Linked DNA regions of Candidatus Palibaumannia cicadellinicola. The protein of the gene in region 1 interacts with the protein of each later gene in a pairwise test. Links are inferred from orthologs where the notes say so. Each region holds a gene or a part of one and is shown in the gene's direction. Other genes may lie near its edges.

Evidence for each region.
Region 2: the proteins of mrcB (region 1) and ftsI interact in binary tests that used the Escherichia coli proteins (3 or more experiments, as listed by UniProt). The link is inferred for Candidatus Palibaumannia cicadellinicola from one-to-one orthologs.

The regions. Positions count from the first base shown.
Region 1 is NZ_CP008985.1:277,655-281,063, reverse strand. Bases 1-3,071 are described here. They hold mrcB (bifunctional glycosyl transferase/transpeptidase), read left to right. Parts: upstream 1-344; coding sequence 345-2,798; downstream 2,799-3,071. Other genes in these bases: erpA (iron-sulfur cluster insertion protein ErpA), read left to right, coding at 2,832-3,071; dksA (RNA polymerase-binding protein DksA), read right to left, coding at 1-27. Outside these bases: more of erpA, read left to right, coding at 3,072-3,176; mtnN (5'-methylthioadenosine/S-adenosylhomocysteine nucleosidase), read right to left, coding at 3,258-3,409. UniProt on the Escherichia coli protein: Cell wall formation. Synthesis of cross-linked peptidoglycan from the lipid intermediates.
Region 2 is NZ_CP008985.1:601,321-604,577, reverse strand. Bases 1-2,919 are described here. They hold ftsI (peptidoglycan glycosyltransferase FtsI), read left to right. Parts: upstream 1-548; coding sequence 549-2,291; downstream 2,292-2,919. Other genes in these bases: murE (UDP-N-acetylmuramoyl-L-alanyl-D-glutamate--2,6-diaminopimelate ligase), read left to right, coding at 2,284-2,919; ftsL (cell division protein FtsL), read left to right, coding at 205-525; rsmH (16S rRNA (cytosine(1402)-N(4))-methyltransferase RsmH), read left to right, coding at 1-202. Outside these bases: more of murE, read left to right, coding at 2,920-3,257. UniProt on the Escherichia coli protein: Essential cell division protein that catalyzes cross-linking of the peptidoglycan cell wall at the division septum. Required for localization of FtsN.

The DNA.
Region 1 (3,409 bases):
TGTTTTACGATTTTTTCCTTCTGGCATGTTGCTTCTCCTTTTCTAACTAACCTAACACGTACTAGAGATCCCTAATGTGGTGAAAGAAACAGATCGATCGCTATAAATACCAGATGACTTTAAGGTTGGCAATGATTCATTCCTTATGCCAACTTGACAAGCGTATTGAGCTAAACCATAAAAAACATGCGAATTTTATACTTTTTAGTTTGATGATGAAATATCTTAAGTTGACGCCATAATGTAGCATGGCAAAAATATTGTGAGGTACTTGTGAGCCATAAACTATTCAGTGATAGGCCGTAGCATAATTTTATCTATCAGCAATGTGGAGAATTACAAAGATGTCTGTGGATAACCGTGAACCTATCGGACGTCATAGAAGACTCGCGAAAACACGCAGCGATGCACGATATAGGCGACGGACGAGAAGACGACCACATCAAAAAATATTTCGTCTCAGCTGGTATATCCGTATCTTGATATTACTAGTTATCTTAATGGTGTTATATGGCCTTTATCTCGATGCGCAGGTACGTAGCCGCATAGACGGTAAGGTGTGGCAATTACCGGCTGCGGTTTATGGCCGCATGGTAAACTTAGAGCCCGGTATGTCCTATAGCCGCGATGAAATCGTCACACTATTAGAAAATCTGCAATATCGCCCAGTGTCTCATATTACCCGTCCTGGTGAGTTTATCGTGCATGATAATAGTATTGAGCTGTTACGCCGACCTTTTGATTTTCCTGATGGAAAGGAAGGACAAATTAGAGCTACCATAACTTTTACTAGAAACAAACTACTGCAAATTAAAAATCAAGAGATCCAACGTAATCTTGGTTTTTTTCGCCTAGATCCTCGATTGATTACCATGCTACAATCGCCAAAAGGCGAGCAAAGACTTTTTGTCCCCCGCGCAGATTTTCCAAATCTACTAGTAGAAACGCTTATAGCTATCGAAGATAGGCATTTTTATCAGCATGATGGTATTCACATATCTTCTATTTTACGGGCTTTCCTGGCTAACTTTACTGCAGGACATGCGATACAGGGTGGTAGTACACTCACCCAGCAACTAGTAAAAAACTTATTTCTGAGCAACAAACGATCTTTATGGCGTAAGCTTAACGAGGCATATATGGCCTTACTATTTGATTATCGCTATAGCAAAGACCGCATTCTAGAACTTTATCTAAATGAGGTCTACCTTGGTCAAAGTGGTAACGAGCAGATACGCGGATTCCCGCTGGCTAGTCTTTACTACTTTGGTCTACCGATAGATGAACTGAGTTTAGAACAGCAAGCTATGCTAGTAGGAATGGTAAAAGGTGCTTCGTTGTATAACCCTTGGCGCAATCCAGAGCTAGCGCTAGAACGTCGTAATCTAGTTATAAAATTACTAGAAGAACAACATGTGATTGACATAGATCTCTATAACATCTTGAGTACACGTCCGCTTGATGTGCAGCCACGTGGCGGTGTACTTACACCGCAGCCTGCTTTTATGCAAATGGTGCACAAAGAGCTACAGAGCAAGTTGAAAGATAAAATAAACATACTATCCGGCGTAAAAATTTTCACGACATTAGATCCCGTTTCGCAAGCTGCAGCGGAAAAAGCAGTAGAGGTAGGTATTCCTGCTCTACGCGCTAACCATGGTATTCAAGATCTAGAAGCCGCTATGGTCGTTGTAGATCGTTTAAGTGGAGAAATTCGTGCTATGGTAGGTGGTGCTGAGCCGCAGTTTGCAGGTTTTAACCGCGCCATGCAAGCCCGGCGTTCAGTTGGATCGCTCGCAAAACCAGCGACTTATCTCACCGCTCTTAGCCAACCGAATCAATATCGGCTCAATACTTGGATTGCTGATGAGCCACTTGCTATTCAGCAGCCGAACGGTCGTATCTGGTTTCCTAAAAACTATGACCGACAGTTCCGCGGTAAAGTGATGCTAGTGGACGCGCTCACTTATTCACTCAATGTACCTACTGTCAATCTTGGTCTAGCAGTAGGATTAGATCCTATCATTAATACTTTGATCAAATTGGGAATACCAGCAACTGTACTTAATCCGGTGCCTTTGCCTTCGATGCTACTAGGAGCTATTAGCCTGACGCCAGTAGAAGTTGCGCAGAAATTCCAAACCATCGCTAGCTGCGGCAACTATGCCAGCTTATCGGCGGTACGTTCAGTTGTGAGCGAAGACGGCAAGGTATTGTATCAAAGCTTCCCGCAGGCAGAACGGGTGATTCCGGCCCAAGCTGCCTACCTAACGCTATATGCCATGCAACAGGTCGTAGAGCGGGGAACCTCACACTCGCTAGCTATTAAATTTCCCACCTACCATCTCGCTGCAAAAACAGGTACTAGTAACGAACTACGCGACAGCTGGTTTGCCGGTATAGATGGCAAAGAAGTCTCTATTGTTTGGATTGGTCGCGATAATAATGGGCCAGCTAAGTTTACTGGCGCTACCGGTGCTCTGACTTTATATCGCCGCTATTTGGATAACCAGGCGCCGATGACGCTAAATCTGACACCTCCCGAAGAAATTAGCAAAATGTCTATTGACTATGCAGGAAATTTAGTCTGCAATGGCGATAGTACATTGCGTACACTACCTATTTGGACTGATGATCCTGAGTCTTTATGTCAGACAATACCGATCCTTCAACCAGGAGAAACAGATCGAGGTCCGTTAATAAATCCGGAACCGGGACATAAAAAAACATTAGAATTAGAGAAAAACGGTTATAGCAGCGGAGTTTTTGGTTGGCTAAAATACCTTTTTCGTCATTGAGTCAATGAAGCTCTACAGCGAGGAAGAAACATTATGAATCAAACTACGATATTGCCTTTACAATTAACCGATTCAGCGGCAAGTAGAGTAAAAAAGCTGATTATGGAAGAAGCAAATCCAAATCTTAAGTTACGAGTCTACATTACCGGTGGTGGCTGTAGTGGGTTACAGTACGGCTTCACTTTTGATGAAAAGGTCAATAACGAAGATGTCATCATAGAGAAACAAGGTGTCGTGCTAGTAGTAGATCCCATGAGTCTACAATATTTATTGGGTGGATCAGTTGATTACCGCGAAGGACTTAAAGGTTCGCGCTTTATTGTAATTAACCCTAACATAAAAACTACTTGTGGCTGTGGATCTTCATTCAGTCTTTAATCAATCTCTTGCTACCTATTTTTTATCGACCATAAAGCACAAAGATTATTCTAGGATAGTAATCTAGCCGTTAAAGTCTAGCTAGACTAGCATTTTATTAGCTAGCGCCTGCACCATTTCTGAAACCAGTAGCGATAAATTATGTACAACTATTATAAGACCATCTTGAAAGCTTTCATAAGAAACTTGGTCGGCGATATCAGAGATAGCACGTATTACCACAAAGGGAACAG
Region 2 (3,257 bases), 320 kb from region 1 along the record:
AAAAAATTTTATTCGCCAATATAGCCAAGCGCCACAGATACCAGCAGGTATCTCACTAACGGAAAAACAAATCGCAGAGCAGCATCAAAATTATTGCCAGTTAAAGTTAAAATCATTAGGTAAAATACAGCCATCGGTGCTCGAAATCAGAGCAAATCCACGCGCACGTAGTGCTGTACTTCGCTTTGCCGAGAAGTTATAGACATGATTAGTAATGAACGATACCATTTGATTCACATTATTGGTAGTGATTTGTTACGTAATGAAAAGTTATCAGTAATTTTGCTAATAGCAGTGCTAGTATCAGCGATTATGGTAGTTACCATTACACATCATACTCGTAGATTAACTGCTGAGCGTGAAAAACTAGTATTAGAAAAAAATGCTCTAGATATCGAATGGCGTAATTTAATTCTTGAGGAAAACGTATTAGGAGACCATAGTCGTGTAGAGTCTATTGCTAGAGAAATATTACATATGCAGCATGTAGATTTTTTACACGAAAATATTGTTGTCAAATCTTAATTAATAAATTAAGTACATATATTATGATACGAAATCGTCAAGAGATAAAAACTAGCTTTGTAAGCTGGCGTTTTACCTTACTGTGTAGTGGGATGGTAGTAGCTATACTAGGGGTGCTATTACGATTAATTTTTTTACAAATTATTAATAAAGAACAATTAGTGCATGAAGGAGATATGCGATCACTGCGTATTCAACAAGTACCTACGGTCCGTGGGATGATAAGTGATCGACTCGGGCGTCCTCTTGCAGTCAGTGTACCAGTAAACGCTATTTGGGCAGATCCAAAAGAAATTAAAAATCATGGTGGTATAACTACTGAAATCCGTTGGAAGGCACTTTCTGATGTGTTATCTATACCACTAAATCAGCTAAATTCACGTATAAATGTTGATTCTAAAATTCGTTTTGTCTATTTAGCACGTCAAGTTAATCCTACTATTAGTAACTATATCAATCAGTTAAAACTACCTGGTATTTATCTCAGCCAAGAGTCACGTCGTTATTATCCTTCTGGACAAGTAACTGCGCATTTAATTGGTATTACTAATATCGATAGCCAAGGGATAGAAGGTATCGAGAAAAGCTTTGACCGATGGCTTACTGGTCAACCAGGAGAACGTATAGTACGTCAAGATAGATTTGGTAGGGTCATAGAAGATATATCATCAATTGATAGCCAAGCTGCACATAACCTTGCACTTAGTATCGACGAAAAATTACAAGCATTGGTATATCGTGAACTAAACAGTGCTGTTATTTGTAATAAAGCTATATCAGGCACTGCAGTATTAGTAGATATTCATACTGGTGAAGTTCTTGCGATTGCTAATAGTCCATCTTATAACCCAAATAACCTGACAACTACCACAATGGACCTAATGCGTAATCGTGCTATTACTGATCTGTTCGAACCTGGTTCAACGGTAAAACCAATGGTTGTTATGACAGCACTACAGCGTGGAATAGTAACCGAAAATAGTGTGCTCAAAACTCTACCCTATATGATACATGGTCATCAAATCAAAGACGTAGTCCACTACAATGAATTAAGCATTACAGAAATCTTACAGAAATCTAGTAATATTGGTATTTCTAAACTCGCGTTAGCTATGCCATCTGCCGCCATTGTGGATACTTATTCTCTTTTTGGTTTAGGTAAAGCAACTCATGTGGGACTCGTAGGAGAAAGTAGTGGTTTATATCCTAATAAAAAAATTTTATCTGAAATTGAAAAAGCTGCATTTTCTTATGGTTATGGATTGATGGTTACGCCACTACAATTAGCAAGGGTTTACGCTACTATCGGTAGTATGGGAATCTTACGTCCACTATCTATCATAAGGGTCGATATGCCAGTTATAGGCGAAAGAATATTTCCAGAATCGCTAGTACGTACAGTGGTACATATGATGGAAAGTGTTGCACTACCTGGTGGTGGAGGTTTCAAAGCAGCTATCAAAGGCTATCGTATTGCTATTAAGACTGGAACTGCCAAAAAAGTTGGACCAGATAGAAAATATATTAATAAATATATAGCTTATACTGCAGGAGTTGCACCTGCAAGTAATCCTCGTTTTGCACTAGTTGTCGTTGTTAACGATCCACAAGGTGGTCAATACTATGGCGGCGCAGTTTCTGCACCAGTTTTTGGTTCAATTATGGGTGGAGTTTTACGTACGATGAATATCGAACCAGATGCTTTGCAGCCTATCGATAATAAAATATATCAATTCAATAATTGTAAAGATACATCATGTGGTTAACATGAATTTACGTGAGCTACTTATGCCATGGGTTCATACTATTCCATTTCCATTTGAACGTCGATTGAGTGGAATTAGTATGCATAGCATTACCGCGAAAGCTGGTGATTTATTTATTGCTGTTAAAGGACACCAAACTGATGGACGTTGCTATATTCCTCTAGCTATTGCACAAGGGGTAGCTGCAGTAGTAGCGGAAGCAGAAGAGAAATCTAAGCATGGTAATATACATAAACTACATGGTGTACCCATTGTTTATTTATACCAACTCAAGCAAATTTTATCTGCACTAGCAGGACGTTTTTATCAGCAACCATCGCGTGCTCTATGTTTAGTTGGTATCACAGGTACTAATGGTAAAACAACTATTAGCCATCTCCTAGCAAATTGGGTATACCTGCTAGGTGAGACAAGTGCGGTTATAGGTACCATAGGTAATGGTTTATTTAAAAAAATTAGTTTGAGTAATAATACTACCGATTCAGCTGTTGAGATTCAGCGTTTATTAAGACTTTTTTATGAACAGGGAGCAACTTTTAGCGCAATAGAAGTCTCTTCCCATGGTTTAGTGCAATACCGAGTTCGAGATCTATACTTCGCTGCAGCGGTTTTTTCGAACTTGAGTCATGATCACCTAGATTATCACAAACATATGACGCAGTACGAAAGAGCTAAATGGCAATTATTTAGCGAGTTAAAAGTATGTCATAAAATTATTAATGCTGATGATAGTGTAGGTCAGCGTTGGTTAGCGCAATTACCACAAGCCGTGGCAGTTACTATAACTAGTTCACTTCCGCATAACTGGAAAGGTGATTGGTTGTGTGCTCATACTGTGCGTTATCATGATTTAGGTGTGGATATTGGGTTCGATTCTTGCTGGGGCAATGGGATGATTCACAGTAAGCTAGTAGGCGAATTTAATGTGAGTAATATACTACTTTCGTTTGCTACATTACTTACGTT